3 regions of the Bacillus sp. JZ39 genome follow, and region 3 is predicted to be linked to each of the others. Evidence: predicted binding sites of a transcription regulator. Region 3 holds the regulator's gene; each other region holds the start of a gene.
What was found. The regulator Rex, encoded in region 3, represses fermentation and respiration genes when NADH is low (regulators of the CRP and FNR family bind a similar motif). The targets are predictions, from matches to a motif close to TTGTGAAATATTTCACAA.

Region 1 (4,538 bases), 1.0 Mb from region 3:
TCCGCAAAAAAGGGGTTATTTCGATAGACGAATCCGGAAAAATTATTTTACACAAGCGGGACTATTTACGATGTGAGATTGAGTGTGAAAATTGCCCGCTGGAGATTTGCAATATTGACTGAAAAAAACAAGGACAGCGGTGTCCTTGTTTTTTTACCTTGTCATAAAGAGGCACATGACGGCAAAAAAGAAGCAGGCATTCACGATTTCCAGAATGCCAATCGTTTTTACGGGCCAATCTCTTCCATGAAAAAACCATGCCCGCAAGCTGCTCGGGATAAAAGCGAGAAACGCCCATCCTGCTCCGAAAAGAGCGGATAAAAAGGGGAGCAGCAGGTGATATCCCCATGACCAGTATGCAAGTGTCCTGTTTTTTCTTTCACGAATCACCGATTTCACATAAAAGGAACTCCCGATAAAAAATAAAGCAGACTGCAAGAAAATAAACCAAGCCCAGCCGTCGAGGGTTCCCATCCCCAGCCAGCAGCTCGCAAACCCGCCCGAACAAAAGAACAAGACACCTGCAACATCATTCAATAGGGCTCGTTCGTTTTTTCGGCGGGCAAAATACATATGTATGAGAAACAGCGGCAGTAAAGAAACGCCCACCCAGATGAGAGGCGGCTTATGAAAGACCGAGATCATCAAAAAGCAGCAGGCGGGAAAACCGTAATAACACATCCACTTTTGATATGGTTTGCTTTGTTTCTTTTTTAAGGCAAGCGTAAAGGGATAAACCGCTAAGTATAGGAAAAGCCAGCCTAGGAAGAGCGGAATATGCCAAATAACGGGGCCTCCCTTGGCCATGCCGAGTAAAAATGGGATCAGCAGCATCGCCCACGCGCCGTGCTGCTTCGGAATCAGCGCCTTCATCGAAATCCTCCTTTTTTCTTTCATTATAAATGCAGTCACCCTCCTGATAAGTGACATTCATCATACAGGCTGTGAAATACATCACTGCTGTACAGGCTCAGTCGAGCTACACTAAAGCTATCCTTAGCACAGGAGGTTTTCCTATGAATCAGTGTGACTATTTATTATTTCTGAAACAACTTCCTATGTTTAATGAAGTGCCTCTATCCATTGTCGAAACCTTGCTGAAAAACGGCACGTTTATCCGCGGCTCATGTGATCAGTCTCCATCTTTTCTTCATTCTCAATCTGTCTATATTGTATTAAAAGGCAGTGTCCGTTTCGTGGACAGCAGGCTCCCTGAAGGGTCGAAAACCGTTGCGCTGTGGGAAAAAGGCGATGTGTTTCCGATTGATGAAAAAGGCGGGCTTTATTTATCGCCCTTTATCTCAGTCAATGCCACTTCAGACATTCTGATTCTCAATATCCCATATTACATATTTAAGAAAATGATGTCTTACCATCCGCAGCTGCAAATGAACTTTTTGGCTATGCTTCAGCAAAATGTTTTTTGTTCCTATCAATTATTTTTGCGGTATCTGCATACATCACAGGATGAAAACGCTGAGCCCGGTTCTTAAATAGAGCCGGTTTTTTTGATCTTTGAATGAAAGGCGGCTAATGACCCAAGCGTCCTGCCTGAACGCAGCCTTCCTTCTCCTTTGTGTGAACATTTTGTGAAAAAAGCAGAGTGTGTGACATAGTTCACAAGGAAACACGCTGTCTCTGTTTATAGTGAACTTAGCATCACCTGACTCGGAAGGAGTGAACTCTCATGAAGAAAAAGAAAAGGAGTCCGTTGTTTAGGAGATTGAATTATTTCTCTCCTATCGAACACCATTCAAATAAACATAGCCAAACCACCCGCGAAGATCGCGATTGGGAGAATGTATACAGAAACAGATGGCAGTACGACAAAGTCGTTCGCTCCACCCACGGCGTTAACTGTACAGGGTCTTGCAGCTGGAATATTTATGTCAAAAATGGAATTGTTACGTGGGAAGGGCAAAATTTGAATTATCCATCAACAGGCCCGGATATGCCTGATTTTGAACCGAGAGGCTGCCCGCGGGGGGCCAGTTTTTCATGGTATATCTACAGCCCGCTGCGTGTGAAATATCCATACGTGCGCGGTGTACTGATTAATTTATGGCGGGAGGCACTGCAAGAACATCAAAATCCATTGGAAGCCTGGAAATCGATCGTCGAAAACCCTGAAAAAGCGAAGTCCTATAAACAGGCGAGAGGGAAAGGCGGGTTTGTGCGCGCTGAGTGGCCGGAGGTGCTGAAGCTGATTTCAGCCTCTCTGCTGTATACAGTGATGAAATACGGGCCTGACCGAAACGTCGGTTTTTCTCCGATTCCGGCCATGTCCATGATCAGCCATGCATCAGGCTCCCGGTTTATGTCGTTAATCGGAGGCCCTATGCTCAGTTTTTATGACTGGTATGCGGATCTTCCTCCAGCATCCCCGCAAATTTGGGGTGACCAGACGGACGTTCCGGAAAGCAGTGATTGGTACAATTCCGGCTATATCCTCACATGGGGCTCCAACGTTCCGTTAACGAGAACGCCTGACGCGCATTTTTTGGCGGAGGCCCGCTATAAAGGCGCTAAGGTCATTTCGATCAGTCCGGATTTTGCGGAATCCTCAAAGTTCGCGGATGACTGGCTGAGTATTCGCCAAGGGACTGACGGGGCACTTGCGATGGCGATGGGTCATGTCATTCTGCAGGAATTTTACGTGAACCAAGAAACTGAACGTTTTATTGAGTACGCGAAGCAATACACTGATTTTCCATTTCTCGTCACCCTGTCAAAAGAAAATGGCGTATACACAGCGGGACGGTTTCTGCATGCGAAGGACATCGGGCGGCAGACAAAGCATGATCAGTGGAAGCCTGCGGTTTGGGATGAACAAACAAGTTCATTTGCCATACCCCAAGGGACAATGGGCTCGCGCTGGGACGGGCAGCAGAAATGGAACCTGCACATGATTGATGAAGAAACCGGGGAACCGATTGAACCCCGTCTCTCTGTGCTGGGAATAGAGGACGAAATCGGCACGGTGCGCATCCCGTATTTTTCAAATGACGGAAACAAAGTGCTCGAGCGGGATCTTCCTATTAAAAAAATGAACCTGAACGGTGAAGAAACGTACATCACGACCGTGTTTGACTTGATACTGGCTAACTACGGCGTGAACCGGGGTATCGGCGAACGATTGGCTGTCTCCTATGATGATCCTGAGCCGTTTACGCCTGCCTGGCAGGAACAAATGACAGGAATCAAAAAAGAAGCTGTCGTTAAGATTGCCAGAGAGTTTGCTCAAAATGCGATCGATACAGACGGCCGGTCCATGATTATCGTAGGGGCCGGCATTAACCACTGGTTCAACTCCGACACGATCTACCGAGCGGTGTTAAATCTTGTTTTACTTGTAGGCGCCCAAGGCGTAAACGGCGGAGGCTGGGCCCATTACGTGGGGCAGGAAAAGCTCCGACCTGCTGAAGGGTGGCAGACGATTGCAACTGCAAAGGACTGGGAGGGCGTGCCCAAGCTGCAAAACGGCACCTCATTTTTCTACTTTGCGACAGATCAGTGGCGTTATGAGGACCAGCCGATCAGTGATTTGGCATCACCGATTGCTGCGTCATCCCGCTACAAGCACCACGCTGATTACAATGTGCTGGCCGCGCGGCTGGGGTGGCTTCCGTCTTACCCGACTTTCAATCAAAATGGCATCGATCTGTATAAAGAAGCTGAAAAAGCAGGGGCAGAAACACCTGAAGACGTTGGTGCGTACGTGGCCTCACAGCTCCAAGAGAAAAAACTGAAATTCGCGATTGAAGATCCTGATAATGAAGTGAATTTTCCAAGAAATCTCTTCGTATGGCGGGCAAATCTGATCTCAAGCTCAGGAAAAGGGCATGAATATTTTCTCAAGCATTTGCTTGGGACGACAAACGGCTTGATGAATGACGATAGCGACAGCATCCGCCCTGAAGAAATCAAATGGCGGGAGCAGGCGCCGGAAGGAAAGCTCGACTTGTTAATCAATCTTGACTTCCGAATGGCCGGTACGGCGCTGTATTCCGATATCGTGCTGCCGGCGGCGACATGGTATGAAAAACACGATCTCAGCAGCACAGATATGCATCCGTTCATTCATCCATTTGCTCCTGCGATCTCGGCTCCGTGGGAATCGAAGTCAGACTGGGATATTTTCAAGGCGCTGTCAAAAGCCGTTTCCGATCTGGCAGAAGAAGTCGATATGGAGCCCGTGAAAGAAGTGGTTGCGACGCCGCTCCTCCATGACACCATGCAGGAATTGGCCCAGCCATTCGGCAAAATCAATGACTGGAGCAAAGGCGAATGTGAAGCCATTCCGGGAAAAACGATGCCGAACATCCAAGTCGTTGAACGGGATTACAAACACATTTTTCATAAAATGACTGCACTTGGTCCGAACGTTGCTTTAAAGCCGAGCGGAACAAAAGGGATGAGCTGGTCAATAGCCGATGAATATGAATCACTCAAACAGAGATTGGGAGAAATCACCTCGGACAGTGTCGCAAAGGGATGTCCAAATATAAGTGAAGCAAAGCAGGCAGCAGAAGCGATTT
Region 2 (4,538 bases), 930 kb from region 3:
CGACAAAATAACCTGATTGATATACGTTCTGATAACGGAAACCGTCAGCCTCAAGCCCTTGAGGCGAAACAATCAGCACGTCCGATCCTTGAAGGGAAAACAAATCAGGGCATTCCCACATGTATCCAAAATCGTCCAGCCCGTTGAAGCCCGCGCCGGTTATCGGGCCAAGAAATCTCCACTCACTCAGGTTATCAGAAGCAAACAATACAGCCTGCCCTTTCAAATTCTCTGTTTGCGCACCAATCACCATATACCATGTGCCTTCATGCTCCCATACCTTCGGATCGCGAAAATGCGCCGTATATCCTTCCGGAAGGCGGGCGACAACACCCTTTTTCTCAAAAGACAGCCCGTCGTCAGAAACAGCAAGGCATTGATACGTTTCCCGATTTCCATCCTGATCCCTGACATTTCCTGTGTAAAACAGATAGAGCCGATCGTCTTTCGTGACAGCGCTGCCCGAGTAGCAGCCGTTTTTATCAAACCAATCACTCGGAGCCAGCGCAATCTCTTCCCGCTTCCAATTCACAACATCCTGTGTCGTATAATGCCCCCAAAATTTTGCGCCGTGCCCCGTCTGAAACGGCTGCCACTGAAAGAATACATGATAGCTGCCCTTCCAATAAATCACGCCATTCGGGTCATTCAGCAGCCCAACCGGCGGCATGATGTGAAAATGCTGGCGGTGCGGATCGCTGTTAGCGATGGGCTCTTTTTTCTCCACTTCTTCATAAGCCCGGCGACGAAGCTCCTGGTCATGTGCTGTCATTTTTTCCTCTCCTCATCCTCATTAATCTTCATGACAAATGCTGCAATGAACGCTGACACTGCCGCAATCGCCATGCCAATCAGATAGTGAATCAAGTTGCTGACGCCAAACGGAGCCGCAATGGCGATCATCGGAATTCCCGTTAACCCGTAAGCGTTCGCAGCTACATGTGTAAAGACGACATATGCCCCACCCAATGCGCCTCCGATCATCGCAGCGATAAACGGTTTTCGGTAGCGAAGATTGACTCCGAATATGACGGGCTCAGTAATGCCGAGAAAAGCGGAAAATGCTGCCGGAAGCGCGATTTCTTTTGTCTTCGCCTTTTTCGCCATAAAGAAGACGGCAAGACCTGCCCCGCCCTGTGCGACATTCGCCATTGACCAGATCGGCAGTAAGTAGTTTTTGCCTATATCTGCAATAAGCCCAGCCTCAATCGCATGGAAGCTGTGATGAACACCTGTCAGCACGATGAGTGAATACGTGCCCCCGAAAATCAAACCTGCCACAAAACCGGCATGGTCATACACATAAGTTAAAGCAACCGTAATCCCGGAGCCAAGCGCTCTTCCCAGAGGGCCAATCGCGATAAAAGCAACAAACCCGGTGACAATTACAGTAACAAAAGGTGTAACAAGCAAGTCTACCGCATGCGGAACCACTTTTCTTGTCCATTTCTCTACCTTGCTCATTACATAAACCGCTAGCAGAACAGGGATGACAGTTCCCTGATAGCCTAGAAGCGCGATATCAAATCCGAAAAGATGCATATAATCAGGTGTCGCTTCAGCCAAACCCCATGGATTCAAAAGGTTTGGATGAATCATGATTCCCCCAATGACCGCTCCCAAGTACGGGTTGCTGCCAAATTCTTTTGAAGCGCTTACTCCGATTAGAATCGGCAAGAAAATGAATGCTGCACTTGAAAACATATCAAGCAGCTGAAAAACTGCAGAATCCTTGCTCATCCAATGAAACGCATTGATCATACCCAGCAATCCCATTAACAGGCCGCTGGCCACAATAGCCGGGATAATTGGGACAAAAATATTAGAAAGCGTTTTCGCAAATCTCGCAGCGGGATTCAGCTTTTCTTTTGCCGCATCCTGATGATTGACGTGTTCTTCACGCTCGATATCAGCTTCTTTAGAAAAGGCATCGAATACTTTATTCACAAGGCCTGTTCCGAAAATGATCTGGTACTGGCCAGAGCTGCTGAAAGCCCCTTTAACGCCATCAAGCTCTTCTACTTGTGCTTGATCTATCTTTGATTCATCTTTCATCACTAAACGCAGTCTTGTTGCACAATGAGCCGCGCTGATAATATTTTCTTTCCCTCCGAGAAGCTCAATGAGGCGTTTTGCAGTCTCTTTGTAATCCATCTATTTCTCCCCCTTTTATTTAAACAAAAAAGACCTAAAATTCGCCAACGAATAAAGGACACAGCGATCCTTTTTCATTTACGCAAATTTTAGGTCTTGCCTGCTTTACCAGTCACAATCCCGCTTATTCAGATTAAGAATACGCTTTCATCATAAATCATGACAGCGTTTTCGTCAACTATTTTTTTAGTTAAATAGTTTGATATAACATGTAGACAAAAATTCGTAAAAATTAATTGTGAAACACTTCACAATATCGTGCTATACTATGCTCAATCATGAAAGAAAGCAGGAAAAGACAATGGAAACTCAAGCATTACAAAAGGTTGAACAGTATGCTTTGAAAAAACAAAACATATTCGCTTCAAGCAAAATCCGTTATGTGCTTCGGTCCATTTTGGCCAGTATGTTTATTGGTTTTGGCATTACAGCCGCAAGCAAAACAGGCAGCTATTTCTTTATGGCTGATTCTCCGTTTGCCTTTCCGGCAGCCGCTGTCACTTTCGGGGCTGCTATTGTGCTGATTGCTTACGGAGGCGGGGATTTATTTACCGGCAACACCTTTTATTTCACCTATACCGCGCTCCGAAAAAAAATCCGTTGGCGCGACACCCTGTACTTGTGGATGTCAAGCTATGCCGGCAATCTAATCGGCGCCATTCTGTTTGCCATCCTGATCAGCGCGACAGGACTATTTGAGGAGTCTTCTGTACATTCCTTTTTGATTCATCTGGCGGAGCACAAAATGGAGCCGCCGGCTTCCGAACTGTTTTTCAGAGGATTGCTGTGCAATTGGCTTGTGTGCCTCGCCTTTTTCATTCCAATGTCTCTCAAAGGGGAAGGAGCAAAGCTGTTTGCCATGATGCTTTTCGTTTTCTGCTTCTTTATTTCCGGCTTTGAACACAGCATTGCCAATATGTGCACATTCGCCATCTCGCTTTTGATTGAGCACCCTGATACAGTGACACTGATGGGAGCAGTCAGAAACTTAATCCCCGTTACGCTCGGCAATCTGACCGCGGGAATAGTTATGATGGGCTGGATGTACTACACACTGAATCCTGATCAATAAAAAAACTTCCAGAGATCACTCCCTGCAAGTCAAAGCGGTTATTCCGAGAGATCTTGAAGACGCTGGACATGCAGCGTGATATAGCCGGCCTCGGATTCCGGCAAATGTAATTGATATTCATTTTTCAAAAACTCCGCCAGCTCCAGCGCACATTGATAGGCGAATGAATACTTTTTTTGGATGAAATAAAGCATCTCCTCGTCCATACGATGGAGCGCTTCATTTGATTCCAACCGGCTGACCGCGTATCGCAAATGCGTGACAAGGCGTTGATAGGAAATGCTGTTTTCATCCACCTTTCGATTAAAGTATTGTTCTATTTTCTCTATCATTTCTTTGATCATGGTCGTATGCTTCAGCGCTGAATACATGCTCTCCGCATCCATCTTCGCCGTATGGATGTGAAGGGCAATATAACCCGCTTCATCTTCAGGCAGAGACACGCCCAATGTCTCTTTTACATGTCCGATCGCCCACAGGCCGATCTCATATTCTTTTTTATAGAGCGCCTTTATCTCATGCAGCAATTTATTCTGCACAAGCAGCCCATTTTGAATCCTTTCGATCGCAAAGGACAAATGGTCGGAAAGCGCGATATGAATGTGATCGCTCAGCGGCGCCGCGAGCTCTCCTTCCGCATAGCTGATGATATCCTCAGCTATTTCTATATGCTCCTCCGGCAGTGTTTGCAGGATTTGTTTGAACTTTTCATTCTCGTCGCGCACGACAAAGATCTTTTCCACTTTATTCATAGGGATGAGATCATTTTTCTTTTTTTGAAAAGCGATTCCCGGTCCCATCACGATTTTTTCCTGATCATCCTCTTTTATTAAAGCCGCATTGTTGTTTAATACTTTATAGATTTTCAAGAGGTTATCTCTCCCGCCAATTTGCTTTTGACTGGGATTTTACCTCCTTTTGACCGCCATGTAAAGATGCGGGCCCGCTCTCTCCTGCTTTGGCGATTCCTTGAAGGCTTGCAAACATCTTCTTTTATAAAGCGCGGCGGCTTTCGCTTTCTGCTTTTCTTCCTCATTCACAGCCATCCGCCACTCATAAAACGAAACGAGTCCTGCGGCCTGCACAGCCGCCTTTCTTTGGTATGTACGCTGAGCCGAATAGACCGCGGCAGCCGCAGTTTTTCTGTCCGGCGTCACCCAGTTCATCAAAAAGACCATCCACACCCGTAAAGATACAAGCAAACGTTTCATAGAAAAACATCCCTCCGCTTCTTTTTGGCAGGCAGCCTTTTTAGCAGCCCGTTTTCTCAGCCGCAGCCCGCAAGAAAAGACGGCCGATTTCTTTTCTCGCA
Region 3 (4,538 bases):
CATGCACAAGGATTATGGTCCGTCATCAGCTTTATCGCCTGTCTCGTTGTTGTTCTGCTGATTCTGAGAACCGTTCCGAAAGAAACGCTGCGAAACGGACAGAAGGACTCAATCGGACTTTCTATCCTTTGGGCGATAGCCGGTTTTTTCATTGCCCTTTTCTCTCAAGGAATAGCAGGCTCTATTGAATATTATGTATTTGGGATCGGAAGAGAATCAGAAAATACACAAGCGATTCTGGATGTCATTCAGGCAGTCCCGCTCATGATTATCGTTTCTTCCATCGTCGGGCCTATATTAGAAGAAATCATCTTCAGAAAAATCATTTTCGGCGCGCTGTACGAAAAAACGAATTTCTTTTTCGCAGGTCTGATCAGCTCGGTTATTTTCGGTATTGTTCACGCTGATTTGAAGCATCTTCTTCTATATACAGCAATGGGCTTTACCTTTGCATTTTTATATGCGAGAACAAAACGGATATGGGTGCCGATTTTCGCCCATTTAATGATGAATACATTCGTCGTCATCATGCAGCTTGAGCCTGTTCGGAATTACCTTGAACAGCAGAGCACACAAATGCAATTGATTATTGGAGGATTATTTTTATGAGAAACCCGGTAGTTTGGGGAATGATCTACTTTGCCGTAGGATGCATCTTTACTTATCTTGCCGCAAGCTCGCCAGGCAGCATGTGGTCATTTTACTCCATCCTGCTGATGGTGTTCGCCGCTTACAACATCAGCATTTCTTTTAAGATGTTCGCCTTTTCATTTAAAATCAAAAAGAATCAGAAATAAAGAAAATCCATTTCTCGCATGAGAAATGGATTTTTTATTATTGCCCCGAAGACACGTCCTGATCGGCTGCACTGCTTTTCTGCGCTTTCCGATAGGCGGCCTTCGATATCAGAATACTGATTTCATATAAAATCAAAAGCGGGACTGTAACCATCATATGGGACAGAAGCTCAGGCGGTGTAATCAAGGCTGCGATCACCAGCAGCGTAAAATACGCATACTTTCTGATTTTCGCCAAAAACATCGGTGTCACAATTCCGAGCCTGGTCAAAAACATGAGGATGACCGGCATTTGGAACAGCAGTCCAAACGGAATCGTCAGCTGCAGAAGAAAATGAAAATATTCATTAATTCCGATCACCTGATTGACATTCAAGTCCTGAGAAATTCGCTTCATAAAATCAACAACAAAAGGAAATAAAATATAATATGAAAAAGATAAGCCCGCTAAAAACAGCAAAATAGAGATCGGAATGTAGCTGAGCGTTACTTTGCGCTCTTTCTCATAGAGGCCCGGGCTCACAAAAGCCCAAAGCTGATAAAGAATAACCGGCGAGGTCAAGACTATGCCGATGATAAATGCAAATTGCATAAACACATAAAGCGGGTCTGTCAGGTTGAACGCGTTAAGCGTAAGCTGCTTCGCTTCATCTGTTTCTTGCAGGTACACAATAATCGGCTTTGCTAAAAAAAATCCAGCAATAAAGAAAACGACAAACGCCAGCGCTACAATCAGCAACCGTTTTCGAAGCTCAGCAATATGCTCCAGCAGCGACATTTGATTCACTTTCATTCGTGTCATCCTAACTTACTGATCTTCTTTCTTTTTTTCCTCTTCATCACTCGTTAATCCTTTAGTAGCGTTTTTGAATTCACGAAGTGTGTCTCCCGCTGCTTTCCCCAATTCAGGCAGCTTTTTGGGACCGAAGATAATCAGAGCAACGATTGCGATAACAGCAAGGCTTCCAGGACCGATCGGCATATTTGGGCTCCTCCTTTCCCTCTATTCGATTTCCTCTAAAACTGAATAATGCTTCAAAAAATAAACCAGTGACTGAAGCTCAACTGCTAAATCTATATGATGAATTCGAATGTGTTCCGGCACATTCAAACGGGCCGGCGTAAAATTAAGGATTCCCTTGATTCCTAATGCGACCAATCTGTCTGTAATGGATTGGGCGGCAACTGCTGGCACTGTAAGAATGGCAACTGATTCATCTTTTACGTGTTGTTCAAGGTCATCAAGGTTATAGACGGGCACGCCGCCTACCTCAGTTCCTATTTTACTCTCATTTATATCAAAAGCCATAGAAATTTTTGTGTTATTGTTTTTTGTGAAATTATAGTGAAGAAATGCCGTTCCCAAGTTCCCGACACCAATCAAGATGACGTCTGTCATCTCATCCTGATCAAGCGTTTTTCGGAAAAAAGACAGCAAATAATCCACATTATATCCGTATCCTTTTTTGCCAAGAGCTCCAAAATAGGAAAAATCCCTCCGAATCGTGGCAGAATCAACCTTTACGGCATCACTGAGTTCAGCGGATGATACACGCTGTTTTCCTGACGCATGCAGATTCTTTAAAAAGCGATAGTAAAGCGGCAGCCGTTTCGCCGTCGCCTGCGGAATTTTTGATTGATCCTTATTCATTTTTGGTCCTCCAAATTATACTCGGATAGTTCTCTTTTAAAGTCACCGTTTTTCCCGCCTGTCTTCTCCAGCAAGAAAGTAGTGCCGATGACCATCCCCTTATCAAGGGCCTTGCACATATCGTAAACGGTAAGAGCGCACACCGATGCAGAAGTGAGCGCTTCCATTTCCACACCTGTACTCCCTTTCGTTTTGACCTGTGCTTTTATATGAAGTATAACTTCTGCTTCTTTTATTTTCCAGTCAAACGATATATCTACCCCGCTCAATGAAAGCGGATGGCACATCGGAATGATATTCGACGTTTGCTTTGCGGCCATAATGCCTGCCACCTGTGCGACAGCCAGTACATCTCCTTTGCCGATATCGTGACTCTGTATTTTCTCGTACACCTCATTCTTCATGTGTACGCTTGAAACAGCCGCCGCAGTACGGACAGTCGAAGATTTTTCGCTAATATCCACCATCTGGGCTCTGCCCTGTTCATTAAAATGAGAAAATCCATTCATATTAAAACGCTCCTTAAACAGATCATACACTATTTTCTTCTCTATGTCTTATATGGCCAATGTATTGTTTGCTGACTTCTGGTTCATAAGCTACACTTAACTTATTATAGCAGAGGTGAAATAATATGATGATCTTACAAATTAATCAGCTGTCCAAATCGTTTGGTGCTGATACTATTTTAAACAATATAAAGCTGGAAGTCAGAAATCGTGATCGCATCGCCATTGTAGGAAGAAATGGCGCCGGAAAATCCACGCTCCTTAAAATTATCGCAGGCCAGCTTTCGTATGAGAAGGGCGAAATTATTAAACCGAAAGATATTACAATGGGATATCTCGCCCAGCATACTGGCTTGGATTCTAAGCTTACCATAAAAGAAGAGCTGCTGACTGTTTTTGACCACTTAAAAGCAATGGAAAAGGAAATGCGGGCTATGGAAGAAAAAATGGCGGCAGCTGCCCCGGGTGAATTAGAAAGCATCATGAAAACCTACGACCGCCTTCAGCAGGAATTCAAAGATAAAGGCGGCTATCAATATGAAGCGGATGTTAGATCTGTGCTGCATGGTCTCGGCTTCAGCCATTTTGACGATTCTACACAGGTTCAAAGCCTCAGCGGAGGCCAGAAAACAAGACTGGCTTTAGGTAAGCTTCTGTTAACACAGCCTGATTTGCTCATTCTCGATGAGCCGACAAACCATCTGGATATTGATACGCTTACCTGGCTTGAACATTATTTGCAAGGCTATTCAGGCGCCATTCTCATCGTTTCGCATGACCGCTACTTTTTGGACAAAGTAGTAAACCAGGTATACGAGGTATCAAGAGCAGAAAGCAAAAAGTATCACGGCAACTACAGCGCTTATCTCGACCAAAAAGCGGCGCAGTATGAAAAAGATCTGAAAATGTATGAAAAGCAGCAGGACGAGATTGCAAAGCTGCAGGACTTCGTAGATCGAAATCTGGCGAGAGCCTCTACCACCAAAAGGGCGCAAAGCCGCAGAAAGCAGCTTGAGCGAATGGATGTCATGTCAAAACCGCTTGGCGATGAAAAATCCGCAAACTTTCATTTTGATATTACAAAACAGAGCGGAAATGAAGTCCTTCGTGTTCAGGATCTCACAATCAGCTATGAAAACCAGCCGCCGCTTTTAACAGAAGTGTCATTCATGCTCACAAGAGGAGAAAGCGCTGCGCTTGTCGGCCCTAACGGAATAGGTAAATCGACATTGCTGAAAACATTAATAGACACCCTAAAACCAGATCAGGGAACAATTTCTTACGGCTCAAATGTCAGTGTCGGCTATTATGACCAGGAACAGGCTGAGCTGACTTCCTCTAAACGTGTCCTTGATGAGCTGTGGGACGAGTACCCCGGGCTCCCAGAAAAAGAAATCAGAACGTGTCTCGGAAATTTCTTATTCTCCGGAGATGATGTGCTGAAACCAGTTCATTCACTGAGCGGAGGAGAAAAAGCAAGATTGGCTCTAGCTAAGCTGATGCTTCAAAAAGCCAACTTTCTCATCCTTGATGAACCGACGAACCATCTGGATTTAGACAGCAAAGAAGTTCTCGAAAACG

Region 1: a site for Rex is predicted at 1,606-1,623, ahead of M1D65_RS18560 (nitrate reductase subunit alpha). Genes of this name have one in related genera too.
Region 2: a site for Rex is predicted at 2,391-2,408, ahead of M1D65_RS18990 (formate/nitrite transporter family protein). Genes of this name have one in related genera too.

The regions. Positions count from the first base shown of each region.
Region 1 covers NZ_CP096389.1:3,619,931-3,624,468, reverse strand. The annotation lists gene fnr (fumarate/nitrate reduction transcriptional regulator Fnr) at 1-122, shown strand, start outside; gene M1D65_RS18570 (YwiC-like family protein) at 154-873, opposite strand; gene arfM (Crp/Fnr family transcriptional regulator ArfM) at 1,017-1,493, shown strand; gene M1D65_RS18560 (nitrate reductase subunit alpha) at 1,688-4,538, shown strand, end outside.
Region 2 covers NZ_CP096389.1:3,700,623-3,705,160, forward strand. The annotation lists gene sacA (sucrose-6-phosphate hydrolase) at 1-772, opposite strand, end outside; gene scrA (PTS system sucrose transporter subunit IIBC) at 769-2,154, opposite strand; gene M1D65_RS18990 (formate/nitrite transporter family protein) at 2,456-3,226, shown strand; gene sacT (sac operon transcriptional antiterminator SacT) at 3,265-4,095, opposite strand; gene M1D65_RS19000 (hypothetical protein) at 4,135-4,437, opposite strand.
Region 3 covers NZ_CP096389.1:620,090-624,627, reverse strand. The annotation lists gene M1D65_RS03265 (CPBP family intramembrane glutamic endopeptidase) at 1-609, shown strand, start outside; gene M1D65_RS03260 (YdiK family protein) at 606-797, shown strand; gene tatC (twin-arginine translocase subunit TatC) at 835-1,599, opposite strand; gene tatAY (sec-independent protein translocase protein TatAY) at 1,606-1,779, opposite strand; gene M1D65_RS03245 (redox-sensing transcriptional repressor Rex) at 1,801-2,448, opposite strand; gene moaC (cyclic pyranopterin monophosphate synthase MoaC) at 2,445-2,957, opposite strand; gene M1D65_RS03235 (ABC-F family ATP-binding cassette domain-containing protein) at 3,083-4,538, shown strand, end outside.